DNA from 2 places in the Lysinibacillus sp. SGAir0095 genome. Region 1 is predicted to be linked to the other one. Evidence: riboswitches for the same ligand, from Rfam matches in the RefSeq annotation. Region 1 holds a riboswitch; the other holds the start of a gene.

Evidence for each region. Region 1 has a riboswitch for cyclic di-AMP ahead of C1N55_RS02960 (TrkH family potassium uptake protein). Riboswitches for the same ligand answer to the same signal wherever they lie in the genome.
Region 2: linked by a shared signal. The riboswitch ahead of C1N55_RS00160 (cation:dicarboxylate symporter family transporter) and the one ahead of C1N55_RS02960 (TrkH family potassium uptake protein) in region 1 are both predicted to bind cyclic di-AMP.

What each region holds. Positions count from the first base shown of each region.
Region 1 covers NZ_CP028083.1:579,850-596,266, reverse strand. Annotated here, with positions in the region: gene C1N55_RS02970 (putative quinol monooxygenase) at 1-239, opposite strand, end outside; gene C1N55_RS02965 (potassium channel family protein) at 365-1,021, opposite strand; gene C1N55_RS02960 (TrkH family potassium uptake protein) at 1,045-2,385, opposite strand; cyclic di-AMP (ydaO/yuaA leader) riboswitch at 2,570-2,710, opposite strand; gene C1N55_RS02955 (cupin domain-containing protein) at 2,833-3,192, opposite strand; gene C1N55_RS02950 (histidine phosphatase family protein) at 3,223-3,786, opposite strand; gene C1N55_RS02945 (hypothetical protein) at 4,011-4,241, opposite strand; gene C1N55_RS02940 (NUDIX hydrolase) at 4,328-4,741, opposite strand; gene C1N55_RS02935 (hypothetical protein) at 4,785-5,168, opposite strand; gene C1N55_RS02930 (DUF6188 family protein) at 5,347-5,751, opposite strand; gene C1N55_RS02925 (LysE family translocator) at 5,779-6,387, opposite strand; gene C1N55_RS02920 (helix-turn-helix domain-containing protein) at 6,503-7,048, shown strand; gene C1N55_RS02915 (5-methyltetrahydropteroyltriglutamate--homocysteine S-methyltransferase) at 7,208-8,311, opposite strand; gene C1N55_RS02910 (LysR family transcriptional regulator) at 8,433-9,344, opposite strand; gene C1N55_RS02905 (DNA alkylation repair protein) at 9,450-10,175, opposite strand; gene C1N55_RS02900 (methyl-accepting chemotaxis protein) at 10,423-12,189, opposite strand; gene C1N55_RS02895 (DUF2785 domain-containing protein) at 12,415-13,182, opposite strand; gene C1N55_RS02890 (phosphotransferase family protein) at 13,257-14,117, opposite strand; gene C1N55_RS02885 (malonate decarboxylase holo-ACP synthase) at 14,241-14,873, opposite strand; gene C1N55_RS02880 (biotin-independent malonate decarboxylase subunit beta) at 14,864-16,417, opposite strand, start outside.
Region 2 covers NZ_CP028083.1:27,676-44,092, forward strand. Annotated here, with positions in the region: gene C1N55_RS00100 (short-chain fatty acid transporter) at 1-511, opposite strand, end outside; gene C1N55_RS00105 (aminotransferase A) at 805-1,962, shown strand; gene C1N55_RS00110 (SF0329 family protein) at 2,316-2,855, opposite strand; gene tadA (tRNA adenosine(34) deaminase TadA) at 2,845-3,369, opposite strand; gene C1N55_RS00120 (deoxynucleoside kinase) at 3,585-4,226, shown strand; gene C1N55_RS00125 (deoxynucleoside kinase) at 4,223-4,891, shown strand; gene C1N55_RS00130 (translocation protein TolB) at 5,034-6,248, opposite strand; gene C1N55_RS00135 (ABC transporter ATP-binding protein) at 6,461-7,252, shown strand; gene C1N55_RS00140 (MBL fold metallo-hydrolase) at 7,319-8,080, opposite strand; gene C1N55_RS00145 (LOG family protein) at 8,162-8,725, shown strand; gene C1N55_RS00150 (sodium:proton antiporter) at 8,768-9,148, opposite strand; gene C1N55_RS00155 (RraA family protein) at 9,348-9,974, shown strand; cyclic di-AMP (ydaO/yuaA leader) riboswitch at 10,112-10,264, shown strand; gene C1N55_RS00160 (cation:dicarboxylate symporter family transporter) at 10,395-11,651, shown strand; tRNA gene C1N55_RS00165 (tRNA-Ser) at 11,882-11,974, opposite strand; RNA gene ffs (signal recognition particle sRNA large type) at 12,276-12,542, shown strand; gene C1N55_RS00175 (cytochrome c oxidase subunit II) at 12,799-15,192, shown strand; gene C1N55_RS00180 (ABC transporter ATP-binding protein) at 15,196-16,131, shown strand; gene C1N55_RS00185 (ABC transporter permease) at 16,128-16,417, shown strand, end outside.

The sequences.
Region 1 (16,417 bases):
GCTCGTTGAATTAATTTTTGAGTGGATTCTAGCGATAAGGATGCTTGATGTGCCTCTTCACTACTCCATACTTCATAGACATACACTGAATCCGGTTCGGTTTCATTAATATTTACGAGATAGATCTCACATTCTTCAAGATTAGCCATTGATTCTGCAGCTTCCAGCAAAATCTCTACCATTGTGTCTCGTTCCCCATCTTGTACCGTAAACTTGCCATACAAACTAAATTTGCTCATTTCGTCCTCCCAAATTGTGTCTTATGAATATTGTTTCTACACAGTCACTCTTTTAACCTCTCTATCGATAGATAAAAAAGAGGCGCTCTGATGAGGCCTCTTTCTAAGCTTATAATCATCTTTATCTATTCCAAACTAGCAAACTTAGCTAAATCTTGTCGATTTCCTATTGTTACTAGAATATCATCATTTTGAAGTAATTCGTCTGGAGATGGGGAAACAATGATCTCGCTATTTCTTAAAATGGCGATGACACTGACCTTAAACCTTGCTCGAATATCAAGATCTTTTAAACTTCTACCTACCATTTTCTTAGGTAAAAGTACTTCCTCAATATTATAGTCTTTGGATAGTTCAATATAATTCAGCATGTTTGGCGATAGCAGCTGATTGGCAACACGTTCCCCCATATCTCTTTCAGGATAGATCACCCAGTGTACACCAATCGTTTCCAGCACTTGCCCATGACGCTTACTCGTAGCTTTTGCAATGATTTTTTTGATTCCTAGATTTTTTAGAAGCATTGCAGTTAAAATACTAGACTGAATATCATCTCCAATTGCTACAATGACACAATCAAAGTTAGTTATTCCTAAGGAAGTAAGTGCTTTTTCTTCACTAGCATCTGCTATAGCACTATCCGTTACGTATGGTTCTGCATTTCCCACACTTTCCTCATCAAGATCAATCCCTAATACTTCTTGCCCAGCTTCATGCAATCTTCTTGCTATACTTGTTCCAAATCTCCCTAAGCCGATTACTGCATATTGATACTTTGCCATTTTTAAACTCTCCCTATTTTGGATTAACCAATCATCATATTTCCTTTTGGACGTTTATACGCTTCTTTTGTTTGCTTTTTCGTAATAGCAAATCCAAGCGTCAACGGTCCTAATCTTCCTATAAACATCGTTAGTACAATCAAGATTCGTCCGAGTGGCGATAATTCTGGTGTTAAGCCCATTGATAGACCAACCGTTCCGAATGCTGAGGTTGCTTCAAACAAATACATCATGAAATCATGTCCATGCTCTGTGATACTAAGTAAGAAAGTAACCGTAATCACGATCATCATTCCACTTACAGCAACTGTGAGTGATTTTAATATTGTTTTTTCAACAATTCGACGTTTAAATAAAACTACATCATCTTTTCCTTTGATCTGAGAAATTACTGTCGCCATTAAAACTGCAAAAGTCGATACTTTAATTCCTCCCGCTGTGGAACCTGAACCTCCCCCGATAAACATAAGGAAAATGGTTAAGAAAAGTGTCGCATATGTTAAATCACCTATGGATAATGTATTAGCGCCTGCTGTTCTTGGACTTACACTATGGAAAATAGCACCTAGTACTTTTCCACCTAAATTTAGAGGACCCAGAGTTTTATCGTTTCCATACTCAAATAAGAAGATTAAGATAGAAGCCCCTATAATCAAAATTATTGTTGTAGTTAAGACAACTTTGGTATGAAGTGAAAGTTTGTGCGTTTCACGATATTCATACAATTCATTGATTACAACAAATCCAAGACCACCAATAATGATGAGAGAACTTAATGTTAATACAACAAATGGGTCATCCACATGGCCCGTAAAACTATTGAAATCCCCTAAAATATCAAAGCCCGCGTTATTAAAAATTGAAACACTATGGAAAATGCCGAAATACACTGCCTCACCAACTGGCATATCAATTGAAAAACGCATTGCGAGTAAAAAGGCTCCCACACTTTCCGTAACTAAGGTAAATAGCAATATCCTTTTCACTAATTTCACCATACCGGCAGTAGATGTTGCATTATAAGCTTCCTTTAAAAGTAGTCTTTCTTTAAGTGAGATTTTTTTACCTAATAATGTAAATAAAAACGTCGCAAAGGTCATAAATCCTAAACCGCCAATTTGAATCAGTACCAAAATGACAATCTCACCAAACATAGAAAATGTATTACCGGTATCAACAACGACAAGACCTGTAACACATGTAGCCGATGTCGCTGTAAACAAAGCATCTAAAAAAGATAAACTGACTCCATTTGCCGTTGCTATAGGTAGCGTAAGTAAAAATGCTCCTACAAAGATGACAAAAGCAAATCCTAGCACTAAAATTTTAGAAGGATTTAGTCCTTCTAAAAGTATATTTTTCATGTTCTTTCTCCTCAATTTTTGAAGTTTAAAATCTACTTCTTTTATAGGGTTGTTTTTCCCATAAATAAATTACTTATTACCATTACATTTAACTTTTCTCCATAAGAAAAGACCGCATTTAAAACAAGTAGCTATTCGTTGGGTTTACCAACAAAAGGGCACCTTGAATTAGGCGGTCATATAGACCTCCTCCGCTTTAGCCGACGAAGTTAGCTGACGGGTAGGATGGCGAAGAAGCTTAAAATCATCCTTTCTGCAACCTGCAGAATTAACCCCAAAAGATCGGGTCCTCCGTTCTCATTAAGAGATTTGGCCATTGATTATTTGATTTCGGATTCATTCTACTCCTCAGTAAGTAAATTGTAAATATGAAAAAAATATAAATTTGAAAAATAAAAAAGAACCATTTTTGTTTAAGGTTCCTTCACATTTCTTCTATCAAAACAGCTACTCTTTCTTTAATGGCATGTAAGAGGATGGATTTAAAGCTTCGCTCTCAATAACCATGGCCGTTAATCCTGTTTCAGTCTTTGTTTCATGCCATTCATTTTTTGCCCAAAATACTGCATCACCCGGCTGAATTTTATAGTACTCTTCTTTTTCATTCCGCACATATCCTTCACCATTCAACACTAACAAAAGCTGAGGAACAACTGCTTGGTGAAAACCGACAATACCGTTTTTCTCCAAGTACATACAACCTATGTGCACGCCTTTTTCCGTTTGCAAAATACGTGACATAACAAAATTCGAATTAAATTGTGTGATTGTCTTACCACATTCTTTATTAAATCTATAAAACTCCATATGTAGCAGCTCCTATACAAAATTTTCTCTCTAACAAGATCTACTCCAAATCCTCTTAACATCTTTTAGAACTTTATTATCAAAAGTTAATTTATAGATGTCAGGCATATCAAGATTCTCCCAGAAACTAAGATTATATTTTTTATCGAAGTAGTTCATAATTAGTACCATTATGTTTCCATGTGTTCCTATTGCAACGTTTTTACCTGCATAGGTATTTAACAACTTATCCATAGCCCTTATCCCTCGTTTTTGTGCCATAATGTTAGACTCTCCACCTGGCCATGAAAACGTAGCATTTTCCCAAACTTTTGTTATTGCTAGGTTAAAGTCCTCAACAGGTTCTATAGATAACGTCCGTTCCTTAAAATCTTCTTCCAATATAACTTCCATATTTATAACATTTGCAATACCCTCGACAGTTTGGATTGCCCTTTTGTAAGGACTTGAAATAACAATGTCTATGTTTTCATTTTCAAGAGCTTGTCTAATTTTTTCAGCGTCAATGCATCCCTTTTCAGATAAAGGTCTTCGTAATTCATCAGGAGTATATATAGAATGTGCGTGTCGTACAAAGTACAAATTAGTTAGCAAAATTGTCCACCTCTTCAGTAATTCCTCTTCTTTTGAAACGTCAATAATTTTGGTGCTGGAGAAAAAGAAAGAACATTAACATTTCTAATGAGGAATCATCCGTCGTATCAATTTTTGATTCAATATAAATTATCCCTCCACAATTTTAACCTTAGCTAAAACAAGGACATTAGTTTATTTTCACTAATGTCCTCTGTATCTTAATATTCAATTGATTGTATATATTATCCTTTAAATTTTGATTTTGAATTATAATATATCAACATAAGCGAGAAGAGGATTAATAGAATATACCCGACAAATGACAAGATATCTGCAACCAGCAAAATAAATTCTTCGAGAGCTCCGCCACCGCTGAATACGCCCACTAAAGCTGAACCAAGAATAGGACTATTTAATAATGCCAGTACAGCACTTCCCAATAGGCAGTAAAGTAATTTCGCATTTTTAGTCAATGTGAAAACACCTCCTTATGCTATTTTATTAAAGAACAGCAAAGAAGGTTACTCCTCTAAAGATTCCCAAAAGAGCTACGATGCTTTCACACAATGTTCACCAAGTAGTCCTTTAAAAAGCTTCGATCTTCAGGGAAAGTAAGCTCTAAATCTTGTATTTCATCTATAGATTTCCATGCAATATCATAGATCAAGTTGTCAGGATCCTGAATGGTTTTAGTTCCACCAAGAAGCCTGACTAGAAAATAATGAACTTCAATGGAAATATTAGCTTCATCATAGCTTTTCTTTTTCACCTGAAGTTTTCTCACAATCTCGACCTTGTATCCCGTCTCCTCTGCAACTTCCCGGATACAGCATTGCTCAAAGGTTTCGTTACTCTCCCTTCCACCAGAAGGTATCGACCAAGTCTTCTTTTCATCAGGCTTCCCTTGTAAAACCATTAAGATTTGTCCATTTTCATTTATACAAACTCCTGAAGCACCCTGCCATTCTTGCATATTGTTTAGCTCCTTTTTATTCATCATCTATAATACCAAGCAACTAGTCCTGTTCTTTCCGATAATATTCATGTAACTTGCCATCTTCATCCAATACAAATCCATATATCACATTAGAATCCTCTTCAAATGCTACCTCAACTAAAAAATCATAAGGAAAACTATAAAAATCAATATCTTTATTCAGAGTCCAATTATTTGTTGGATATTGTTCAATCAATTGATTTTCAATCTCTACTAGAAAAGCTTCATAGTTTTTTTCTCTAATTAACGGAGCTGTTATTTCAATGGCAGCAAAGACAATCGTAAAAACGAGCATAATAGCAAAGCCCCATTTTCGAAAGGGCTTTTTTAATACCAGTGTCATAATTAACAAAAGGATTATGCTATTAACAAATACAATAAAGCGAAAAGATTCAAAACCCATATAAACCAAGCCCCTTATTTCAATTCCGTAGTTTTTTAAGGCCATGTTTAGGGACCTTTTAAATTACTTCAACAAAAAAGAGCCTTAATCCTTTTTGAATTAACGCTCATGAGGCACTCTAAAAAATACGGTTACTTTCTATAGAAGGTTTTTCTAAAATTTAAAAATGAAAAGCTATCTAATCCGAATAAGCCCCTCCCGGTAAGGTGAATACATACATTCCATTTTCGCCTCGCAGCTGCCATCCCTCAAAATAATTGCTGTCATGGAATAATTCAAGATAGATTTTGCCCTCAAATTCTACCACTAAATCTGAAATCTCTTCATAATGGAAGATATTCGTTATTCGTTTTCCCATGAGAATTTTTTCAACATCTTTATGCGAGTATTGTCCTGGTGCTTGCAGACAATCTGAATATCCAATTGCCACTTCGCTAGAAACTCGTAATCTCCAAGGGCATTCAATGGTTAAAACTCCTCTTTCAAAAGACACTCCAAATGGATAATTTTTTTCGGTGTTTACCTCTGTAACCTCTTGGCCAATAAAATATTGAAAATCTAATTTACTTAGTGTTTTGTACATTTTCATACACCTCTTTAAGAAAAATCTTTATGATTTATTCTGCGTAAACAGTAGCTTTACCCCGAAACCAATGAGTACGATGCCTGTTAGTTTTTCCATATAATTTTGAACAGTCGCTGATAATAGCCACTCACGAATATAAGTTAAACAGAAAACGTAGAAGACGAACCAAAGAATCGATAATATCGAGTAAAAGCATCCCATAGCAAGAAGTTCCATCATCGCATTTTCTTTCGAGCTAACAAATTGAGGCAAGAACGTGATGAAAAAGACGGCAACCTTTGGATTTAGCAGATTTGATAATAATCCTTCTTTCCATGGTGACCCTTTCGCATTACGATCCGCAGTCGTCACATTTTCTGGGCTTTTTCGAGCTATAAGTGATTGAACACCTAGATAGATTAAATAGATTGCTCCTACCCACTTCAAAATAGAAAAAGCTACTGCCGATTGTAGAACCAAAGCTGATAGCCCAAGTGTTGCAGCAAGCGTATGACCAAGTGAACCAGCCGTAATTCCTAAAGCCATCAGTAGGCCTTCTTTCTTCCCCCCTGAAATTGTTCGTTTTGTAATCAAAGCTGTATCAACCCCAGGACTCATCACGACAAATAATGTCATTAAAATAAATGAAATCATAGTTCCACCCCAATCGATTGTTCATTTTAATTTAATATGTTAAATTAAATTTAACATCTAAACTGTGATAAGTACAATACAAATTAGAAAATTACATTAATTAATGGAGGTAAAAATGAGTCAATCGTTTATTGGATTAAAGGTTGAACAATATCGGAAGAATGCAGGGCTTTCCCTAAGAGAACTAGCAAAGCAAGCAGACATCACGCCATCCATGCTGAGTCAAATCGAAAAAGGACATAGTAACTCATCGATACAGACATTAAAATCGCTTGCGAAGGTATTAGATGTACCTGTATTTACATTTTTAATGGACGAATTGGATACAAGAGAGCTTGTGGTGAGAAAAGAGGAACGTAAGCAAATCATAATCGATGGTTTAGAATATGAATTAGTATCCCCTGACTTTACTAGTCAGATAGCTACTGCGATCATGCATTTAAAGCCAGGTAAATCCTCTTCGGAAACTCCCATGTCTCATAAGGGAGAAGAAGTTGCTTATGTAGTAAAAGGACCTATCCAATTATCACTTTTAGGAGATGAGTATACTTTAATGACCGGTGATAGTGTAAAAATTCCAGCCCAAGCTCTGCATATGTGGAGTAATCCTGCCGACGAGCAAGTCAGTATTCTCTTTTCAGTGACACCCCCTTCTTTTTAGGGTCAAGTGGTAGTTTTTAAGTAGAGTTTAAGTATTATACAGTATTAAATCTGCATTCAGAAAATTAAAAGAATCCATTTTGAAAGAATATCAAAATGGATTCTGACTAGCATATTTCATTTTCCAAAACAGCGATGAATCGAAGTTTAGTTAAAAAGCTTATCCCCAAATCTCTTTCGAAATATCGACAATATACTTCAACTTCGCCCATTGCTCATCCTCAGTCAAAATATTTCCATGATGAGTAGAAGCAAATCCACATTGTGGACTGATGCATAATTGCTCTAATGGCACATATTTTGTTGCCTCTTCAATACGTGCTTTAATATTTTCCTTATCTTCCAATTCTCCGTGTTTGGATGTGAATACCCCCAACACCACTTGTGCGCCACCATTTGGGATATGTTCTAGTGGTCCGAAGTCGCCAGAACGATCATCATCATATTCTAAGAAGAAGCCGTCTACTTTCTCTTTTGCGAATAATGTTGGCGCAATCTTCGCATAACTGCCTTCAAATGCCCATTTAGAGCGATAGTTCCCACGGCAAAGGTGAGTCGTAATGATTAGATCTTCTGGTTTATCTTCTAGAACGCCATTGGCAACACGAAGAGCTAAATCAATTAATTGTTCACGAGAATAGCCGCTATCATTGAATGGAATGTCTGGAGCATTCAGACCCGCAATATAGACATCATCTAGCTGCAAATAACGGCAGCCAGCATCATAGAAAGCCTTGATGGCCTCACGGTATGTTTGGATGACATCCTTTGTATATTCTTCAAGGTCCGGATAGATTTCTAGATTACGAATACCCGCGTTAAATAATTGGTTTGGACTCGGTATTGTTTGTTTTGCAACAGCACGGTCACCAACAATTTCTTTAAACTCGATAAATTCTTTGATATGTGGGTGATCTGGGTTAAACGAGATTCTCCCGATTACTCGTACATCGTATCGCTCTGTTTCTTCCCCTTTGAATGCGAAGCCTGATTCTGGAATGTAACCCTCAACCCCATTTAAATGTTCAAGGAAATCTGTATGCCAGAATCGGCGGCGGAATTCGCCGTCCGTAACAGCTTGTAGTCCAACTTCGATTTGCTTATCAACGATTTTTGTAATTTCTTCAGTTTCGATTGCATGCAGTTCTTGATTCGTAATGATGCCTTCTTGAAAATCCTTTCTAGCCTTATGAATTCTTTCAGGTCTTAATAAACTTCCAACATGATCTGCTCTAAATGGAGCTTTTACTAGTGTTTTCGTCATTACTAATCTCCCTCTTTCCTTCTATAAAATCGCTTTTCTTAAGGTAAGGTTAGTGTAGCATAGGGAAATTATTATAATGTAACATATAAAAACTATTCCTCACTATAGCTTTTACCTATAACTAATGGAGTTCTTCTTCAATCGACTCTTTTAGATATTGAATATAAGTATTCGCCAACGTACTATTTGTCACATTTTTATGCGTAATATACCCTACATGGATCCGCTCGTCTACCATTAAGGGAACAGCTATAATGTCTTTACTATTTAATTTATGGCTGATAACACCTGTTGAAATGGTATAGCCATTTAACCCAATCAGTAAGTTAAATAAAGTTGCACGATCCGTAACCCGGATATTTTTCGGCCTAGTTAGAGTGCTGAGAATTTCCTCCGAAAAGTAAAATGAATTGTAATCCCCCTGTTCATATGAAAGATACGGGTAAGGATCCAAATCCGATAAGGTAACATACTCCTTTGCAGAGAGTGGATTTGCTGAGCTAATAAAAACGTGTGGCTTTGCTGTAAATAGCTCATGGAATTGTAAATTTCCTTCTCTTAAAAATTTGTGAATGACCTTTTTATTAAATTCATTGACATACAAAATACCAATCTCACTTCGGAGATTCTTGACATCATCAATGATTTCATATGTCTTTGTTTCTCGTAGACTAAACTCGTATTCCTCTATATCATAATCTTTTAATAGACGAACAAAGGCACTAACCGCAAAAGCATAGTGCTGAGCAGATACAGAAAAATGTTGCTGTGGAGAATTTGTTTTCGTATAACGATTCTCCAGAAGTTCTGCCTGCTCAACTACTTGCCTAGCGTAACCTAGAAACTCCGATCCTTCAGGAGTAATCTGTATCCCCTTATTAGATCGCAAAAAAATTGTAATCCCTACTTCTTCCTCTAACTCTTTTAATGCATTGGAAAGGCTTGGTTGACTAATAAACAGGTTTTGTGCCGCTTTGTTAATCGACCGACTTCTAGCAACTTCTATTACATATTTTAATTGTTGTAATGTCATTTTTATCCCTTTTCTGTACTATTCTTTACTTGAAATTCATTTCCAGTAATTATTTTTATACATCCATTTTAACATTAATATTCAACTCACCACACACTACATAGCTCATAAATTCTTTAACGCCTCGCGCTTGCTAAGTGGCTTTAATTTGTTTGAAATAACAAACACTTTTACACTTGTAGGGTTTGTTTTCGCATATTCCCGCAGCACCCATCCAATCGCTTTTTGGACAAAGAATTCCTCACTATCAGCCCTAGAGAGAATGTATCGATACAAGCGACTTTCATCCGTTCTATTCTTATACTTAAGTTGAAATAGAATCGCCGCTCTTTGTAGCCAAAAATTTTCATCCATCATCCACTGGTCTGCATATTGGGCGATTAGCTCCGGGAAAGAATTAAACATATGGCCCATTATATTAGGAGAGAGCACATCTACTGTATCCCACCATGACTTATTAACGATTAAAGAGCTTAGCCATGGCATATCTTCAGGAGTGAGCGTCTTTTTTACTTTTTCAAGTATATCGAGAGCTGCTTTTTGATACTCTCTTTCTGGCTGCTCCCATAATGTAAAGATTACAACTGGTAGGTTTTCTTTTGACGGGACACCGAATTCCATTAAAAACTGTTTTGTTAGTTTTTTGCGTATCGGTGTTCGAATCCCTAAGAATTCAAACTGATTCCTCATGTAATTTTTTGACCAATTGGCGTAATCAGGATCATTATGTTGGGAATATCGTTTTATTAGTTCCTCGATATATTCTCTATTGTTCCAACCACTTAAATCGCCTTTTGGTAATTGATTGTTAGATTTTAAGTTGTCCTTCAATTTTATCTTCTCCCATACCACTTTAAATAACTTTCATTTTTATTTAATACTTTATCTTAATTTAAGCCGAAAAGTGTACTTCGTATCCTTGTAAAAAAGTACAATATTATAACTCTTTCATAAACTACTAATGCAAATGCAGCAATTGTTACGTGAAAGATTATCTTTCTGGTAATTTAAATTAATATAAAAGGCACTAGAGGCTGCACATGCACCCCTAGTACCCTTTCATGGCACTATTTTGTAGCTAATTCAGCTTGAATTGTTGAATTAGGTTATTTAATTCCATGGCTAATTTCTCAAGTTCCTCAGAACTCGCTGCTACTTCTTCCATAGAACTGCTTGTTTGCTGTGTTGAGGCAGAGGTTTGTTCTACGCCTGCCGCTGATTCTTCCGAGATTGACGCAATTTCTTCAATCGATGAGTTCATTTCCTGACTAGTTGATTTGATAATCATTAAACTTTCACTAACCGTCTGGATATTTTCAACCATTAGTTTTACAGATGCACTAATGTTCTCGAAGGTCTCGCCTGTTGCTTTAAGTTGACTCGTGCCCTTTTCCACTTCTGTATAGCCTGTTTGTAAGGCATTTGCTACTTCTGAAGAATCTGTTTGAATTCTTCCTACGATTTGTGTAATTTCCGAAACAGAATTTGCTACTTGTTCCGCGAGCTTTTTCACTTCCTCGGCTACTACTGCAAATCCTCGTCCCTGTTCGCCAGCACGAGCTGCTTCTATCGCCGCATTCAGTGCTAAAAGGTTTGTTTGTTCTGCTACTTCTCTTATTACCGTGACTAATTTTGAAATTTCATTTGATTGAATATCTAATTGTTGAACCTTTAAAACAGACTCATGGACAATTCGGTCAATACTTGCCATCTGTTCAATCGATTGCAGCATTAACTGAGATCCACCTTCTGTTAATTGTAATACTTCATGAGATGACTGATGGATTCTTTCACCATTTTCATTGGCTTCTTCTACTTTCTCTACATAAGTTCCCATTGATGAGGAAAGATCTGATGCGTGACTTGCCTGTGCCTCTGTACCAAAAGCGATTTCCTCCATTGTTCTAGCAACTTGTTCTGCCCCTATCTTCACTTCATTTGCAGATTGCGTCAGTTCCTCACTATGTCCTGTAATCAATTGCGATGCTTGAGAAATATTTTGAATCATATTTTTCAATTTATTTTGAAGGCTATTGATGCCATTAGCTAATTGACCCGTTTCATCCTTTGATTTGATTTCAAGTTGATGACGGGTTAGGTCTCCATCTGCTATGTATGCCATTTGTTCTGTTACTTTTTTTATAGGGCTGGAAACGTGATTTGCAAAGAACCAAATAATCAAAATACCAATCACTAATGTTATACCTATAATAATTAAATTTAATTGGAAAATCTCATTTGCAGGTTGGTTAAAATCCATCATGTACGTACCTGCAACAACTACCCAGCCCCAATCGTCGAAAGCTTTTGAGTAGGTTACTTTTTCCTCTATTTGTTCCTGATTATTAGGAAGAGGGTAAAAATAATTGGTAAAGCCTCCACCATTTAATCCATTTTTTATAAATTCTTGTGCGTAATTTTTACCGTTTATATCTTGTTTATCCCAAAGGTTACTACCTTCGCTTGTTGGGTGCGCAATCAGATTCCCTTCTTTATCAGAGATAAATACATACCCATTTTCGCCTAAGTCTAGATTTTTGTTAATCGGTCTTGTGTTATCTTCTTGCATCTCTCCAAGAATGGCTAACTTTACTTTTTCTTTCGCCTCATCTAATGTAAGATCCCCATTTTCAACCTGTTCGTTTAGTACGTTCATTAACTCAATTGTGTATTCAACACTATTTTTTAAGTTCGTCTCGCCAAGCTCACTTAAACTGCTACTACTTTTTTGATAGCTCAAAATACCTAAAATAATCATCGGAATAGATAGTAGTAAAATAGAAACAGTTAGTAGTTTCCTTTTAATCGAATGGGCAAACAAACCTTTACTATTCAATTTCATCATATAACATCCTCATCACATCAATTAGTTCTTCTCTAAATTCTAGTTTTTATTTCAAATACTTCTCTCTCATTCTTTTTTTCGATTATATGCCTATCAGACTGAAAATTCAATAGATTATAATAATGGGTAATAATATTTTTAAGAAAAAAGAACCCCTACTTCAGCCTTAGATAAATGAAGGAGGGGTTATAATAGTTGGTTAATAAATGTAATAAATCTTTTATACTATACACCATATAGCTTTTGATGAAGTTCTTTCAAACTTCTATTAATCAGCTCTCTAATATTTGATTTCTCGTTTTTAAAACCAATAATGAAATATAGCGATTTTAGGAAGTTTGTAATGTTGAATTTGGTTCGGAAATATTTATTAGAGAAGCCTTCATTGAAGTAAATTAATTCAAGGTCTTTAAGTATTTGAAGAATCCATTTTTCCAATATCTTTTCGTCCAGATTCCTTTCAAACTGGGCCTGTATAACAAAAACCAAACGTTCATCTTCTTCATCAGTATATGTTGCGTCTTTAAATAGGCAATTATGAATTGTATCCAATATAATAATGGAATCCTCTATCCTAAATTTCGAATGTTTAACTATTGAGACTAACAAGTCCGACCCATGTGCCACACTATGTGCCCATCCCTTTTCATCTACATAACCTCTTGTATCCTGTTCACTTATTAAGTAAGACACACTCTTATCTAATGCAACCGCAAAAGATTCTTTCGTTAACAACTCTAATTGGCTATCCTTAAACAAAAGACCAGCTACCACCAACGATGAAAAAGACCTTGTAAATACAGAGTCTGTGTTTTTCTCTCCAATCTTATAAAACAAATGATTATCATCTAAGCAAGCTTCAAATAGATTTTGAAATTGATTTCTAGTTAATCTTTCTTGTTCAATAAGCTTCATAAATGTTGGATAGATAAGGTTGTCCCTTAGTTCCGAATCCACAGAACCAATATGGCTTAACATATTATTAATTAGCAAGCCTAAGTCATCTACCTATGTTACATCTAACTGAGTAAGCTGTGATTTTAAATTGAAAATATCTTCATTAACTGTCATAGAAATTTCCTCAACCTCATTAAATTTTCTTCTAGAAATACCGCATTTTTCTCTATTCCTCGACGTTTAGACCAGCCAATACTGTTGAATGCATCGGTAAATAGATAAAAAGGCAACACAACCTCTAAATCGATTAATGGTCTGATGCTTTTATAGCCTTCTTTAAATGCTTGGTACAGGGCAGGATTGAAGCTTAAAAAGTCACGATACAGTTTGGTGAAATCAATTTCAGTTGAACCAAATCGGACGCTTTCAAAATCGATCATGCCCGAAACTTTATCTCCCTCAACAATGATATTGCCTGGTCGAAAATCCATATGTACAAAACTTGGACTATCCGGGGATGGAATTTGTTCTTTCATCGCTTCGTATTTCTCAATAGCTTGATTGTACAAATTGTCTTCTACTACCTCTTTTACATCCTCGGCAAAACTATAAAATTGTTTTTCGATAAATTTGGACCAGTTCGGAAATTCATTTTGAATGCCCGCTAATACCTGATTCTCTGGCGGTTGAATGTTATGCATTGTTGCTTGAAGGACCCCGACTTGAAATGCAACTGTTGGTGAAGCATCCGTTGTTAATGGTTTTCCTTTTAACTCAGATAATATAAAAGCTCCGGGACACTCTTCATCACCAGACCAACAATCCAACAATTCAGGAATGGCAACCCGACCTTTTAATATTTCATAGGCTTCAAACTCTCGTTGGTACTTCAATCTACTATATGGTATTTTCAAAAATACATCTTCACCATTTAGTAAAGTAAATCTATAGACTGTGGAACTATGGGAATCTTCAACCTCATTCATAGAGATTACCTGTAACCTAAAGTGGTCAATAACTCTAGATAGCATTAACTAAACCTCCTTTTACTACACACACTATTTGTATAATTTTACCTTAATCTAATAAAGTTATCATCGGTCTAAAAAAAGAGGTGCCCGCTTGGAGCACCCCTTTAATATGGATAAACCTATTTAACTATTTGCACCCAGCTTCATTTGACCGTTTACTATAGCGCATAAATGAGGGCCGAACTTGGTTCTTATAATAAACCCTGTCTTTTCATATTTTAGATAATCATTTAGTAAAAACGCACCTATAGAAGGAATTTCAACTTGCACATCAATGCGGCAATCCAACCCCTCTAGGAAATTACCTACTTTCACTAATAATTCACTATCTAATTGATCTAAATAGAGGCAAATATCGATATCACTAGTAGGTGTTGTTACTTGAATCGAAGTGGCAATTTCAAATCCCACACTTCCAGTTGGTCCCCATCTCAAATTGTACTTCTCAAATTCTTCTTTAACCTTGTTTAGCGATGGATAATAAAGTTGTTCTTTGAAATTTTCAATAGAATCTACTAACGAGACTGGAGAAATCACCTGCAAGATATTCCTTTGATGAATAAATGCCCCATATCGTTCCTCTCTTGTCTCACCGCGTAACCCGATTGGGATCATGCTGTTCATAATTGGCATTCTTCTAACGACGCCAAACTTTTGAGATGCAGCAGCATCTTTTACCCATTTTGGTGGGTTCACTGAGTTTTCAATATCATTAATTGTTGCAAATTGCACAATATCATGTACATTTAATTCCATTGCAACTCAATCATTTCACGCACTTGAATGGATGCTTTTCTTCCAGAGGATATCGCAATTTCCGATTTTAATCGGTTTGATAAATCACGGTTGCTATCATTCTTAATGTCGTTATATGCTTCGATAATTGCATCAAGCAAAGCATTTTTATCATCAGATTTTGGTTCTTTTGCATTTACCCCATCAAGCAATCTGTAAAGAGCGCCCAGTTTTTTAAATGATTGAATATCATAGGCCATAGAAGGTACTTCCTTTGCCGCCTCATCTAGTTCTTCAATAGTTCGTTGCGTAATAATCGCAGCTGATTTCTTTGACATTACATGGACATTTACTCCATCATCATTCAGCGCTATTAAACGATTCGCCTGCATTCCATGAGATAAGAAAGCACCCGATATAGCATTTCCTACTAGTGCAGCAACAACTGGATGACCAGTTAATCTTGCAGTGGCATAAGCATCTACAGCTGCCGAACAAGATAAAAAGATTCCAAATAATTCTTCATGGTAACCAAATGCTTGGCTAGGTACATCAACGATTGGGATTATTAGTCGTTTTTCAGAAAGGCCACTGTCTTCTTCAATTGCCTGACGTACGTATTTCGCAATTGTCCAACCTTCCAATAACCCAATCTCACCATTGCGTGCACGGTAGTATTTGCTCTCAGGGTTCGGCACTACCGCGATTACCCTAGCATTTACTCCAGAAATCGAAGTATCGGCAACTAACACAGATGGAACTTCACTAATTGAAGGTGCACCGTTAGTTAACAATTCAAACCATTTTCGTCCTGTGCTATTTACTGCTTCTACAGGAGCAGGTAAATCCGAAAGATTCGTAACTACTTTATTTTTTAATAACTCTTTCGCTTGTTCCGGAGTTACTTTTTCTTCCACATCTAAAGACTTAAATAGCGACAAGAAATGATCTACTTGTTTTGTACGATGTTGTAGCTCTATTTCTCCACTCCAAATACTTTGTATTGCATTTTTATAATTTGGAATGTCATCTTCAACGATTAGATCAGCTAAAGATGATTCATTTCGAATCGCTCCGCCAATCATCTTCCAGATCAACTGTTTATTTCTTGAATCAAGCTCTCTTATACCAGCTTCTTGTTCAATTACTTCCGGACCATTCATTCCTAAGCGACCTTCACGAGTCATGATTAATGCACTGCATAATCCAGCTGTTAAAGACATCCCGCCAAATGAACCAACTTTACCTGGAATAATTCCAATCACAGGAACAAATTCGCGTAACGCTACGATTGCTGCACTGATTTCTGCAATAGACAATAAACCATAATTGGCTTCCTGAAGACGGACACCGCCCGTATCATAAATAATCACTGGATAAATCTTATTGCCTTTTTCGCATTCTTTAATCAGCTTTTCTAGTGTACCTGCTAATTTTGCACCAGAAACTTCGCCGATTCCACCACCTTGGAAGTTACCTTCAATTGAGATTACCACTGTCTGTTGTCCATTTAAGGTCCCTTTTACAATGATCATGCCATCATCGAATTGGGGCACTATGTTCTG
Region 2 (16,417 bases), 550 kb from region 1:
TTCCTGCAAATGGATGACCTTCTGTCGCAACCGAAAGTGGGATTGAACCAGCTAAACCACCATGCCAAATCACAAAACCAGAATAGCTACTCGCAATTAATAAACGATAATCGACTTTCTTCACATGACGAGCAATCTCTTTTGCAAATAATGCGCCAATAACTAATCCAAAGCCCCAGTTAATCCAACAAGCTAGTAGTGAAATGAAAGTCACAATAATGATGGCGCTAGTCGGTTTCTTAATCTTGCTTGCAATGGAAGATAGGAATTTCTTAAAGATTGGGCTGTTAGCTAAAACATGCCCGGCAGCCAGTACGATGACCATTTGCATTGTAAAAGAAAGTAATCCCCAGAAGCCATCCCCCCAATAAACAACCATATCCAATGGTGAGCTAGGTGTCAGAATAACTCCTAATAGGAAAACAAGTACCGTTAAAATCGCAACAAATATATAGGGGTCGGGTAGGTACTTATCCATAATGGTGTTGGATATCCTTGTTAAAGTCTTCATTTAAATCTCTCCCTTCGTATAAGTTTGAAAAATAGGTAAAAGTATTTTTCGTTGCATAATATGTCATGAAGAAGATTATTATTTCGGTAATAATGAAAAATAGTTAGTGATAATAGATATAAAGGGAATTAAAATAGTAGGATTTTATTATAGTAAAGTCTGAAAATACTTCTTCAAATATTGTAAAATGAAAATAATGAATATTTGAGCAGATTTGGCTTATCACGATGAGTCTTTTTGATATGAAAAGTTTTACATTAAAGCAAAAAAGTTTACTAGAAGGGGATAATAGAATGGAACATTTAATTTATAAAAACCTAAAGAAAATTGAGCTATCCGGTATACGAAAGTTTACGAATATGCTAGTGGATTACCCTAATGCAATAAATCTAACGATTGGCCAACCTGATTTTCCTACACCAACACATGTAAAAGAAAAGGCAAAGCTTGCAATTGATCAAAACCATACATCTTATACACCGAATGCAGGGATTTTTGAATTGCGAAAAGCAATTTCTTCCTTTTATGATCAACAGTATGGATTATCTTATCATCCGCAAGATGAAATTATTGTAACGCACGGTGCTTCCGGTGCACTTACTATTGCTTTAAGAACTATTTTAGAAGAAGGTAGTGAAGTCATTTTATCAGCTCCTGCTTATCCTGGGTATATTCCACTGATTGAACTGTGCGGTGCTATTCCAGTTTGTGTGGATACAGAGGCTACTAATTTTGTTTTAACTGCTGAACTGATTGCAAAACATATCTCTGATAAAACAAGATGCGTCATTCTTCCATCACCATGTAATCCGGTGGGGACAATTATTGAAGAGGCGGAATTACAAAAAATTGCTGCCCTTTTAAAAGAAAAAGAAATCTTTATTATTTCAGATGAAATCTATAGCGAATTAATTTATGAAAATACGCACAAGTCCATTGCTTCTTATGAAGGCATGCGAAATAAAACAATTGTCATCAATGGTGTATCAAAATCTCACTCCATGACAGGCTGGCGGATTGGGTATACCTTAGCTCCGAGCTATCTAACAAAAGAAATGACAAAGCTAAATGGCTATTACATTAGCTGTGCAACAAGCATAAGTCAGTATGCGGCACTTGCCGCCTTAACTGATGGATTAAATAATCCAAATGAAATGAAGAAAGAATATAAAGTGCGTCGTGATTATGTATATGACCGCCTAGTAGGAATGGGCTTTGACGTGGTAAAACCAGCAGGAGCATTTTATATCTTCCCGTCTATTAAGAAAACAAACAGGACTTCTTTTGACTTTTGTATAAGTCTATTGAAAGAGCAGGAGCTAGCGACGGTTCCAGGCAGCGCATTCTCCCAGTTTGGTGAAGGCTACATCCGCCTTTCCTTCGCACAACCTTTAGAAGTTTTACAAAAGGGCATGGATCGCTTAGAGAAATTTATGGAGCAGTTTAGCTAATATTATGTGTGTTGGGGGCTAACTTTAATCGGTTGGCCGCCTTTTTTATTTAATAAAAATAGGAAAGATAGTTAGAGGAAAGGGAGGTTTAATTTTTCTGGGAATATTAAGGGGCGATAGAGTGCTTGGGGTAAGGGAGGCTCATCGAAAGGTAAAATAGACGCGATCAATAAGACGTTTTGAACAAAGAAAGCTTCGGAACGGTAGGATAGAGGCGATCTATAAGACAGTTGGAGCAGAGAAAGCTCCTGAAAAGTAGAAAAGAAGCATCTATAATTCAGCTACAAATAATCTTTAAAGCAGTTTATTGGAATATCTTCTTTTATTTTAATGCATTCATTCCCCACTTCCATTTACTTAAGTCCTTCAGCCTCGCAACGAATATAAAAAAACTTACTCTCTATTGAATGAGGGAAATTCTCCATTGCTAACAGGCGGCGTTTCCCAACGCGTCGGTCAAATAACGCGTATGCTCGAATCAAGGGGTCTTCTGATGTTAAAGCTTGTTCGATTGATATATTAGGGTAATTTAATAGAGCATTATAGAGATGCCAGCTCCCCCATATACCAGTTTGGATTAGCTCTTCTTCCGCTTGATCAGAAGCCGCAATTAATGCTTTTCGTTCTGGTGAATTAAACATGACCTCCCAATTTTCGCTGTATGGAATAGGCTTTAATTCGTATTGTTCTTTCAATTCCTGTTGACGTGAATTATACTTTTGTATGTGTGAAAGATCGGCTGCACTGAAAATTTGCTCTTTATCAAAGCTTAGCCAAACGCGTGACGGAGAATCATGGGCTTGTCGATAGACAGCAGCATGTACTTCAATTCGCCCCTTTAATGAAGTACACAGAAACCCTTCAATCGTTTTCTTTAATTTACTAAATTTCATGATTCTCTCCCTCTTGTATCAACCGTTTCTTCTCAAGTTTTTCTGCTTTTTTTCGTTCTCGAATCGCACGGAAGAAACTAGTCAGGATTTCACCGCACTCTTCTGCTAAAATGCCTTCAGTTACAGCGCATTCATGATTAAATCGCGAATCATTTAACAAACGGTACAATGAATCAACACAGCCCGCTTTCATATCTCTTGCACCATACACGACACGGGGGACACGGGATTGAAGAATGGCACCTGCACACATCGGACAGGGCTCTAATGTAACATACAAAGTTGTTTCTTCTAATCTCCAACTTCCAATCGCTTCACAAGCTTGTTGAATGGCCATCAATTCAGCATGGGTGACAGCATTTTGTGTCGTTTCCCGTAAATTGTGCGCTCGTCCAATTATTTCATCTTGATAGACAATGACAGCCCCGATAGGTACCTCACCTAAAGCTTGTGCTTTTTTCGCTTCTTCAATTGCTTCAAGCATAAATGTCCGATCTCTTTCAAATAGTTCCACGTTCATCTCTCCTTGCTTGCTAGTTTAACATGGCAGTTTGCAAAAATCAGTCATTATTGATTGCTAAAACAATAGAAAATAACCATTATCCTTCCCGTACCATATGCCTTATAATAATTCCTTATTTTGTTTGCAGTCTGTCTCTGTTTTTCGACAAGCTCATATGATAAAATGAATAGCATTGACAAATTTAGACTTGAAGGAGGGACTTCTCGGTGTCTGTTCCATTTATTACAGTAGAGGGTCCAATTGGTGTAGGGAAAACGTCGTTATCTAACGCCATTTCTAACGCCTTTGAATACCATTTATTAAAAGAAATTGTGGATGAAAACCCGTTTCTAGGAAAGTTCTATGAAGACATAGATGAGTGGAGCTTTCAAACGGAGATGTTCTTCCTTTGTAATCGATATAAACAACTAACTGACATTAAGAAACATATAATAGAAACAGGGTCACCTGTCGTAGCGGATTATCATATATTTAAAAATTTAATTTTTGCAAAGCGTACCTTACAGCCATCTGAATATGAAAAGTATGAGTCCATTTACAACATATTAACTGCAGATATGCCACGACCTAATATGGTGGTGTATTTACATGCTAGTTTAGATACATTAATGGATCGGATCGCCCTGCGCGGTAGAGAGTTTGAAAAAATGATTACCCGAGATTACATAGAACAACTAGCTGCTGATTATCACGAATTCATTCAGCATTTTGAAGTGATGCACCCTGATATTCCTGTCATTCAGTTAAATGGCGACGAAATAGACTTTGTAAAAAATCCTGAAGATTTAGAGAAGGTATTAAAATTAGTAGAAGAAAAGCTACAACAAAGGAGTTCACATACAGAATGAATTTACGAGAAAAATACAATATACCATCCAATACGGTGATTACCATTGCTGGGACGGTAGGGGTCGGAAAATCTACAATGACTAAAGCACTTGCAGAAGCCTTAAATTTCCGTACTTCATTTGAAAAGGTAGATACAAACCCATATTTGGACAAGTTCTATGATGATTTTGAAAAGTGGAGCTTCCATTTACAAATTTATTTTCTTGCAGAACGCTTTAAGGAACAAAAACGTATATTTGAGTATGGTGGCGGATTTATCCAAGACCGTTCTATTTACGAAGATACAGGGATTTTTGCAAAAATGCATTATGACAAAGGGACAATGAACCCAACTGATTACGAAACATATACAAATTTATTTGATGCCATGGTCATGACACCATACTTCCCGCATCCAAATTTACTTGTGTATTTAGAAGGACCAATTGACAATATTATTGGTCGCATCCAAGAGCGTGGCCGTGAAATGGAGCAGCAAACACCTAATGATTATTGGATTGAAATGCATGAACGCTATGAAAACTGGATTAACAACTTCAATTCTTGCCCAGTGTTGCGTTTGGACATTAACGATTACGACTTAATGAAAAACCCGGAACAAATCGAGAGCATTGTAGAGCGCATTGCCTATATGTTGGAACAGACAAGTCATCTCCGTAAATAGAATACAAAGTAAATAAAGGGAAGCTTACACAAATTAATAAACTCATATTAACTGCACCGAAAGCTTGCGACAGGCTTAAACAGTGATTTATGTAAGAGATATGAAAGAGTGCCTCCTTTAGTCCAAAAAAGGAGGCACTTTTTTAGTTGCTTTCATTAAAAAAAACAGGGGTAGATTCTACATTTTTTATCCATACATATGGTTCATCGTCTATGTTTTCTTTTATCCATACATCTCCTTGAACTTGATTTTCAACCTTTCGAAGCCAAGTAATTGCATTTCCAACTACTTGAGGTGAAGAATCCAATTCATTGTTTTTGGGGAATGTAAGCTGCTTTTGTTCACCGGATTTAAGGTCTATGGTATAAAGAGAGGTATACATGATTGGAACGGGGCCTTCGTTCCAATCCTTATGATCCTTAGAACGAGCCACTATGATTTTATCCGGGGAAAGCCATTCTAGATCGAGATCGACATACCCTTTAGGTGTGTACGCTTTGGGTGTGGTTGAAATTGGAATATCAGCAATAGCTGTATTTTTGTTTTCAACAAAAAATCTACCTTCCCCAGAGATAAAGGCTAGTTGATTTTTTGATGGTGCCCATTTAATCCAATCTTCAAAGCCAAGCATCTTACCTATCACTTGAAAGTTATCGCCTGTTGATGAGATGACACACAGTGTATTACTGTCGTTGGACCAGGAGGCAGTTGGAATCGCCAAAAGGCTAAGCCATTTACCGTCTGCACTCCACTTAAAATAAGCCGTATCAATTGCAAATAGGTCCTCTTCATTCGTTTGAATCGTAAAAAACGGTGTAATCTTATTTGTATCTAAGTGGGTGTCTAGGGGGACTTTAAAAAGAGGGACTGGCCCCCATCCAGTGGGCACTAAATCCGATTGAGAGGAAACGATAAATGCGTCGCCATCTGGAAACCACTCAAAATTACTTACACCGAGTGCTACATTCTCGAAACCTTGTGGTCGTCCATTCTTCATTTTTGTAACTCTCAAGATTCCATCTACTGTATAAGCCAACTGATTTGAAGTGGGTGACCATTTAAAATGATGTGTTTCAATCCCCTGATAGGGTTGGTAACTCTTATTAACTTTTGAATCATAAATCGTTAAATATTGTTTCTCTCCCGCTTTATTTCCGGCTAAATAGGCTATAAACCGGCCATCAATAGACCATTGTGGAGAAGAAACAAACAATCCTTCAGTAAGCTGGATTTCTTTCTCTCCTTCTTTTATCCAAAGCTGATGATCTCTTATGAATGTTGCCTTAAATGGAGTTTCAGCAGATACATCTAATGAAAATCCTATTAGGAATAGAATAACTAGTAAAATGCGGCTCATTACCCATAACACCTCCTTTTATAGGGTGTCCTGATAAATAACAAAAATTCTAACATAATATTACCGAATACATTATTAGTTAAGCACCATGTAGTTCTTTTCCGTTTAACTTGTTATTGACAATCGAATTAGAAAAGAGAATAATTTTGGTTAATCGTTTCATTGAGAACGATTCTTATTTACTGTAGAATTATAGGAGTTGAAATATATAAATGCGAATGAACGTAAGTAATGTCGAGGTTGGTTACGATAAGAAAGTAATTGTCAACGACCTAACTATTGGAATTCCCGATAGCCAAATCACCACAATTATTGGGTCGAATGGATGCGGCAAATCAACATTATTAAAAGCAATGACAAGAATTATCCCTCACCAAAAAGGACAGATTATGCTTGATGGTGCTGAAATTCAGAAGAAAAATACAAAAGATTTAGCCAAGGAACTAGCTATTTTACCTCAAACACAAGATAGTGCAGTTGGGTTATTAGTAGATGAGTTGGTTTCGTATGGCCGTTTCCCATACCAATCGGGCTTTGGGAGTTTAACAAAGGAAGATAAGGAAATTATCGATTGGGCATTGAAGGCTACAAATACATATGAACTAAAAAATTATTATGTGGATGAGCTTTCTGGTGGTCAGAAGCAACGTGTTTGGATTGCGATGGCTCTCGCACAAAATACGGATATCATTTTTTTAGATGAACCAACTACATATTTAGACATGGCTCACCAGCTTGAGGTTTTAGAACTGCTACAAAACTTAAATGAAAAGGAGAATCGTACAATTGTGATGGTTTTGCATGATTTAAATCATGCAGCGAGATTCTCAAATTATATGATTGCCCTTGAAAAAGGAAACTTGGTAAAAGCAGGGACGCCAGATGAAGTCATGACATCTGAAGTATTAAAAAAAGTTTTTAATATTGATGCTGTTATTAGTAAGGATCCTCGTTCAAACAAACCGATTTGCATTACCTATGACTTAATTAAAAAAGAAAACTAAACCAAATGGCTACATTTAATATTATATGAAAAAAACACTGTTTTTCGAAGACAGTGTTTTTTCATCTCAAAGCAATTCGAGAACCTCTTGTTTTTTAACAAGCTGTATATTAGCTTCTTTTATAACCTCTTCGTAATCCTCTATATTATCGTTATAGTGCATCGCATAGATTTTTTCATGTAAAGATAATGGATAATAGTCCAGCACTTCCTGAAGTGTTGCATGTACTCCGTTAAATGTGAAGCTAACATCCTGGAAAATTGCAACGGTATTTTTATCAACCTGTTCCAAAATATTTGTAGCTTCTAACTTTTTCAAGTCTCCTGAAAAAACAATGTTAGCTTCATCCGATGATAATTTAAACCCGGCACTGATTAAGCCTTCAGCATGTAGGTTCGTCGTATCAATTACTGAAAAAGTGTATTGTCCGATTGTAAAAGTATCGGCATTATTTAATATGATAAAATCACAAAAGTCTTCAACGGTACGCCCCCGATTTTCTAGACTATTCTTAAGGTATTTTCTTAAAGGTAAAGCAAGCTTTTCCTGCACGATAATCATGGTTTTTAGCGGTGAGTGCTGACCGTTTGCAAATTGCCAAAAACGGGTCATGACTAATTCCTCTAGGCCACCGACATGATCATAATGAAGATGTGAAATAAAAACATAATCGATAGCTAGATAGTCATATCCAGCGGCAGGTAAACTATTCCGTAAGGTCGTCCCTGCATCAATTAATAGGAATTTTTCGTCTACTTCAATGATATAGTTATTATGAAAGTTGCTTTTTGTAAAAGCACCACCAACGCCTAAAGGGCAAATTTTCATAGAAGGTCTCCTTTTTAACAGAGTATTAATAATTTCGCAGTATACTTGTATTATATCAAATCGAATATTGGGGGAATGAAAATGAACGTTGCTATCTACTGTGGTTCACAATCTGGGAAGAAGTCTGTTTATATAGAAAAGGCAAAAGAGCTAGGAGAAACATTAGCAAAAGCTAAAATTGGGATTGTCTATGGTGGCTCTAATGTTGGTTTAATGGGAACAGTTGCGGATTCAGCTCTGGGTCATAACGGAAGAGTGATCGGTATTATGCCAGAGCATTTGCAAAAACGTGAAATCGCTCATTTATACTTAAGTGAAATTCATTTTGTTGAATCTATGCATGTTCGAAAAAAGAAAATGGTCGATCTATCCGATGCCTTTATTGCCTTGCCAGGGGGCTGTGGTACACTGGACGAATATTTTGAAGTCTTTACCTGGGCTCAAATCGGCCTACATCATAACCCGGTTATTTTATATAATATCGATGGATTCTACGACGCCCTTATTCAACATTTCCATAAGATGATTGAGGAAGGCTTTATTCGTGAAGAGCAGCGTGAAATCTTAAAAGTCGCTACAACAGCTGAAGAAATTTTAACGATTTTAAGAAATCATCAAGAAATTTTATTGAAAAAAGGAAGCTAATATGAAACCCTAAGTAATCTATCATCCATTACTTAGGGTTTTCTATCTTAAAATAATTGCCACTAATAATGGAATTGCCATTAAAAGCAAGACACCGAAGCTCCATAACACTTGTTTGGAAGTTGACATATTTTTGGGGCGAATGCTAAACGTATCATATAAATTGTTGATTGCCCGTTGCTCTTTTTCATAGAGCATTTTTTGAAATTGATCGTAATCATCAATGTAAGAATAAGGTGAATCTAACCCAAATCGGAGTGAGCGAATATCATCTGTAACATCTTGATTATCGTGAAAATAAAGAATGGTTGGAGCAAGCCCTCCAGTTGATTTTGCAATAACCTCGATATCAAATGTCGCCATCCTATAACCTGCTTCGCCAGTATTCTTTTGAAATTGAGTTACTAATCGGTTTATTTTCATACATGTCACTCCCTACTTGTTTAGGTCTATTAAAACGCCCGTCTAGAAGAGCATGCTTAAAACCATTGTATCCAGATTATTTAACTTTAATGGGGCAAATTAGATTAAATTAATAAAAAAACCTATTTAACTTAATCTAATATTCCTATAATATTTAAATTATTACAATTTTTAGTTAATTTAAAAGGGGGCAGTAATAATGGAAACGACAAAAGTTCAACAGAGATTAATCAGTTTACCTACTACGGCTATTTCAGATGCTACAGGTGGCCATACAAATATTGATGGAGCTATTAAACCTCTTAGCGACCACTTTAAAATTGCTGGACGAGCTCTTACTGTACGATTGCCTGATGGAGAAAATGGGGCAGTTTTAGAAGCGATTAGTAAAGCGCAAAAGGGCGATATACTTGTAATTGATGCTAAAGGAAATACAAATCGTGCGGTTGCTGGAGATTTTGTCATTTCATTAGCTAAAGGTGTAGGAGTCCAAGGATTTGTCGTAAATGGAGTAATACGTGATATTGTGGCAATTCGACAAATAGATTTCCCTGTCTTTTCATTAGGTACAACGGTTGCTGCAGGTTTTAAGCATGGAGGCGGAGTTGTAGGTGTACCTATCGCGATTGGTGGTGTGACAGTCCATCCAGGAGACTATATTGTTGGTGATACTGATGGGGTTGTTGTTATTCCAAAAGAAGATGTTGAAGAAATAGCAACTGCTGCAGAAGAAAAAATGCGAAAAGATGAATTACGTGAAGCCGAAGCATTATCAAATGGTGAGGTCTCTATTCGTGAATATTTAGAAAAAGTTTTGCCTAAATAGAGTTATTATTTTTGTTCTATTAATTTTTTTGAAAATGAAAGGCTTATATATCGCTCTTTTATCCTTCGAATTTGCTTAAAAAAGATGGAAATAATCATTTATTTACTTTTCAAGTATAATAATGATAAAATTTAATTAGTTATTTTTCGCTTAATCTTAATTTAAGAGCGGGGGACCCAAATGATTTATACGGCTATTTCCGTTATAGGTGAATTCTAAAAAAGAAAGGGCTTACGTTTCCGAAGTCCTAACCCGAAAGCTAACCTCGTAAGCGTTTAAAGGAAGCGATATGAAGAGATTTAGTTAGTCTATAGTACAAGCTATTTTTTGTGTTAATTAAATTAATAGGTTTCATTCATATACTTGTTTCCCTTACCAGTGTAATTCGACTAGTAAAATCATCAAGAAGGTGGGGTAATTATGAAATTTAAATTAAGTCTAGCAATGCAAATCTTAATTGGTCTTATCTTAGGAGTAATTGTCGGCGGGATTTTCTATGGAAGTGAAACAGCACAAAGTGTTTTGCAGCCATTAGGGGATCTTTTCCTCCGCTTGATTAAACTGATCGTTGTACCAATTGTACTTTCAAGTATTATTGTGGCTATTGCAGGTGTAGGAGATTTGAAAGCTGTTGGTAAACTGGGCGGCAAATCATTGGCATATTTCATCGGCATGACATTATTGGCCATTGTAGTAGGTCTAGTTTCAGCTAATATTTTCCAACCTGGATCTGGCATAAATATGAATAATCTAAGTCAGGCTGATATTTCTAGTTATGTCGATACTTCCCATGAACAAGAAGGAAAATCCATTGTGGATACACTTCTGCATATTGTTCCTACAAATCCTATTCAGGCAATGGTTGAAGGCGATATGCTGGCGATTATCTTCTTTGCCGTAGTACTGGGCCTTGGAATCGCTGCGATTGGCGAAAGAGGAAAAGTGGCATTAGGATTCTTTGAAGGTATATCACATGCTATGTTCTATGTAACAAACTTATTTATGAAGTATGCACCGATTGGTGTTTTCGCTTTAATCGGAGTAACAATTTCTAAATATGGTTTTGCATCACTAATTCCACTTGCTAAATTAGCGATCACTGTCTACGGAACAATGATTTTCTTTGTTATTGTTATATTAGGCATTATGGCTAAAATTATTGGGTACAGCATCTTTAGATTAATAAAGGTGATAAAAGAAGAATTAATTTTGGCATTCTCTACTTCTAGTTCGGAAACGGTTCTTCCAAGAATCATGGACAAAATGGAGAAGGTCGGTGCTCCAAAACATATTTCGACATTTGTAATTCCAACAGGTTATTCTTTTAACTTGGATGGTTCGGTATTATATCAAGCAATCGCTTCATTATTTGTTGCACAAATGTATGGTATTGAACTAAGTATTGTTCAACAAATAACGTTAATGCTAGTGTTGATGGTCACATCAAAAGGTATGGCCGGTGTACCAGGTGTATCATTCGTTGTATTATTAGCTACATTCGGCACAATGAATCTACCTGCAGAGGGCTTAATGTTTATCATAGGTATCGACCGTATACTAGATATGGGACGAACTGTGGTTAACGTAGTGGGGAATTCATTGGCAGCACTTGTTGTTGCGAAATGGGAAGGTCAATTTAACCCGAATTCTGATGTTGAAAACACTCAAAAGGCTTAATAAAGAAATATCGTATAAAAGTATATAATCGAGACTATCGGCGTTTATCGTTGATAGTCTTTTTTACTTGTTTTAGTCATTGAATACTGATTTGATGATAAAAATCAGCTATAAGATAAGAGTGAAAAATAAAAAAACGACTTAAGGTGAATAGTTCATCTTAAGTCGTTATATAAAAAAAACCGCATTCACAAGAAACGGTTAAGTAGTTGATTAATTAAATTGAAAAATGGCGGAGGCAGTAGGATTTGAACCCACGCGCGGTTTAACCCGCCTGTCGGTTTTCAAGACCGATCCCTTCAGCCAGACTTGGGTATGCCTCCGTATAATATGTCGAAATCTATCGACAAGAAATACTATATCATTTATTGTAACCTTGGTCAATACTTTTATTCATTTTTTTGTTTTTGATAATAAACATTATTTGCTTTCATAAAATAATAGTGAAATGATTTGTAGATTAAGGTTAGAGCATTTTGTGAAAAGATTGTTGCTCAAAAAAAGAGAACATAAAGATAACAAATCATCATGATTCACTTACTTTAATAGGAAAATTTTATATTTCCAAATTACCCAGAACAAAACATTGCATTTACCCCTTGATATAAAGTATACTAATTTATGCCGTGCTAGGTGGGGAGGTAGCGGTGCCCTGTAACTCGCAATCCGCTCTAGCGAGACTGAATTCCTTTTCTGAGGCTGTCCGTATGTTTGGTCTGCCTCTTGCACGTAGCGTTGAAGGTTGGGTCCTGCGCAATGGATACCCACGAACCATGTCAGGTCCGGAAGGAAGCAGCATTAAGTGGCTTCATCCATGTGCCGCGGGGTAGCCTAACCTGAGCTGGCGACAAGAGTAACGCTTATGTACGGCTGTCGAAGAAAGGTGCACGGCTTTAATCTACATATTAAGCCAAAAGGCATCCAAAAAAGACAAAATCAACTTTAATGTTGGTTTTGTCTTTTTTTTTTCGCCCACCTTACCAGAGGAGCGCTTTAATTCCTTAACCATCATAAAACCTCAAAAAAAATCCTATAGTATTACGAACAGCACGAACAAAATCTGAAAATTTGATAATTATTTGGAAATACTGGAACTTAAATGTAAAATGAACGTACCAATTAAAGAGAGAAAAAGGAGGTTAGGGATTTGTTTAAGCGAATCATACCGGTATTATTTTTATTTTCATTTTTTATTAGTTTTCTACATATAGACAGTGCTAGTGCAGCACCTAAATTAGATGTAAGTGCGGAAGCTGGAATTTCCAATAAGGTAAAGTACTACACACCACTACCACTTAAATTAACCATTACGAACAACGGGTCGTCCTTTTCAGGAGACCTGGTCATTGATGCAGCTGAGTCTTATTCTGTCGGTTCAGGGTTGGTATATCCATTAGATATCGCAGAGGGTGAGACGAAAACCATTCAGCTTTATTTAAATGGACTCTCTGATGATTATATGTACAGTGGTAGTCAACAACAACCGAACCTATTCTATTTCTATGAGGGCGGTATTGAAAAAGGGAAGCTTGTGGAATATACAGGTACGAAAGCGGTACGTCCACAGTTTCATGAACAAGATGCATCATTTGTGTATACGTTAACGGAAAATAGTGATCGACTATCTGCCTTACAACGATTAAGACAATTTTCAGCTTATAACGTGGAAGTTTTCCATGTGAATCAGCTTAAAAATTTTGAATTACCTTCAGAAACAAAGGGTTTAGCGATGGCTGATGTTATTGCGGTAGATGAAATCAGTCTTGCAGATTATACAGAAAATCAACAACAAGCCATTTACAATTGGGTAGAAAATGGTGGAACGCTGCTAATCGGCGCTTCCGATCAGATTGAAGCTTCTTCAGGGCTTTTTAAGGAGCATTTACCATTAATCCTTTCAAATGAGAGGGTCAGTGTTTCAAAGGAAAAACTAACAGCTTTATCTAAGGACGGAATTTTCCCGGAGGGTATTGAAGTTTATAAAGCGCAAGAAAAAGAAGGAAGTGCCCGTTTGCTTGTTGATGGGGATACAATCCTAGCCTCAAGTAAATCTTTAGGAAGTGGACGTATCATTCAAACAACTTTTTCTTTAGGTGATCAACCACTTGCGGGTATGGACGGCTACGCAAAATTAATAGCTCAATTATTAAATTTACAAAATCCAAACCAAAATAACTCATTTGGAATGTATTATGGCGGGTTAAATGAGTACCTACCATCAGAAGTTGGCGGTGTGAATGAGCTTTTCCCTTCTTTTGAGGTCTCTACAACCTTACTTGTGATTACGGTCATCGTTTATATCTTAATCATTGGCCCATTACTATATTTCGTCTTAAAAAGAATGGATAAACGAGAACAAGCGTGGTGGATTATCCCTGTCTTATCAATTGGACTATCACTAGCCATGTTTATTTTTGGCGCGAAGGATCGTTTGCTCCAATCCCAAATTCAACAATCTGCTTTTTATAAGGTAGAAGGGGAGAATTTGGTAGGGAATTATGTAGAGTCCATTTTAACAAATCGAGGTGGGGACTTCACCTTTACAACGGATGCTAATACAACAGCTGTTGCGTCCCGTGGCTCCAATATGTATTCAAATCCATCTGAAGCTGTATTACATGAGAAATCATATGTTAAAGAACAGGCAAATGGATCAACTATAAATTTGAGAAATTTAAATTACTGGTCTGTTCAATCGATTGTTGGGCAAACAAAAATCGAAAATGCAGGGAATATGGATATTCAGCTTACACTTAAAGATGGAAAAGTAGAGGGAACTATCACAAATCATTTCCCATTTAAATTAAATGATGTAGCGATCTGGTCTGGTTCGAAAGAAATTGTTTTAGGGGATATTGAGCCCGACGATACGCTTGAAGTATCGGAAGAAGTAAAAAATTCGGTTCTTCTTTCGCCATCCTTTTCAAATTACAACTATACACAACCACAATCTAAAGATGATTTAATGCCCGTACGCTTAGAAAAACTTAAATATGGCGTAGGGGCTTTGGTAGAGGGTGAACGATTGCCTACGGTTATTGCATGGACAGAAGAAGCGTTAGTAGGTATTGAACTAGACGGAAGTGCAAAAATGTCACCCGTATCTTATATTGCTCAGAGTTTTGAGCCGACAATTGAATTATCAGGGGACTTCACTTTAGATAAAGAATCATTAGAAGAAAATTTAGAGCCAACGAATGGTTCTGGTTATATGGAATTAATGAACGAAGCTACAAATGAATGGTATTTAGATAAAGGGGATTATAACTTCACTGTTTGGGCGCCAGATGAGCTTTTGGGTAGCACAACTTGGACAGAAATATCCATTTCTAACAAAGCGGCTAATCGAACATCCCTTGCTATTTGGAATTGGACCACTTCGAATTATGAGGATATTCAAGAAAAAAGTGTAAGTTTTTCAACAAACCTAAATCAATATATATCATCAGAGGGGCAAGTGCAGATCCTTGTTCGGTTAACGGATGATATGGGGTCACCTGTAAAAATGCCAGATGTCGAAATAAAAGGGGTGGCAAAATAAATGATGGTTGATATTCAAGGATTAACAAAAAAATACGGCTCCTTTACGGCGTTAGATAATTTAACTTTGTCCCTGGATGAAGGTGTAGTCTTTGGCTTTGTAGGTGCCAATGGTGCAGGGAAATCTACAACATTTTCAATACTATCTACTCTTCTTGCACCAACAGCTGGAGACGCTTTGATAAATGGCAAAAGTGTTGTACGTGAAGCGAAGGAAGTACGTAAACAAATTGGCTATATGCCTGATTTCTTCGGGGTTTATGACCAGTTAAAGGCAGATGAATATTTAGACTTTTACGGGGCGAGTTATGGGCTGCCTGCTGCGGAAAGAAAAGTACTTATTCCGCAATTATTAGAGCTGGTGAATTTGACGCATAAACGCTACGAATATGTTGACTTACTATCCCGTGGGATGAAGCAACGACTTTGTTTAGCTCGTTCGCTTATCCATGATCCTAAAGTGTTGATTCTGGATGAGCCAGCTTCAGGTTTAGATCCCCGTGCGCGTGTGGAAATGAGAGATATTTTAAAGCATTTAAAATCAATGGGGAAAACGATTTTAATATCATCGCATATCTTACCGGAGCTTGCAGAAATGTGTGATGAAATTGGTGTAATTGATAATGGGAAACTAATCGCCCATGGCAATGTTGCTCAAATCCAGGATCAGTTGCAGAGTGATAAACGTATCATTGTTAAGGTGATGGATGAAATCGAAAAGGCCCGCGCCTTTTTTGAAGAGGACCCATTAGTTAGCTCAATTGAAGTAACACATGGAAAAAATGAGGTTGCCTTTAATTATCGCGGAAAAACAAGGGATCAAGTAAATCTTTTGCGGAAGGCATTGCTTGCAGATATTCCGATCTTCTCACTAACGGAAGAGGAAAAAGATTTAGAAGATGTCTTTATGGCGATTACAAAGGGGGCGGATGCAGAGTGATGGAGCGTTTTTCAAATCCAGTATTATCGAAGGAGTTAAAATTACGATTCCGTGCCTTTAAAAGCTTCTCTGGACTAATGTTTTACTTAGCGGTCCTCTGTATTTTTGTTACTGGGTTTTTATTAATCTACACACAATTTTCAGGTACTGCCTTTTTTAGACCAAGTGACAGCTTTACGATGTTTGCTGTATTAAGCGTAATTCAGATGGGGCTTGTAATGTTCATTACCCCAGGCTTAACTGCAGGTGCAATCAGTACTGAACGAGAAAAACAAACTTTAAATAT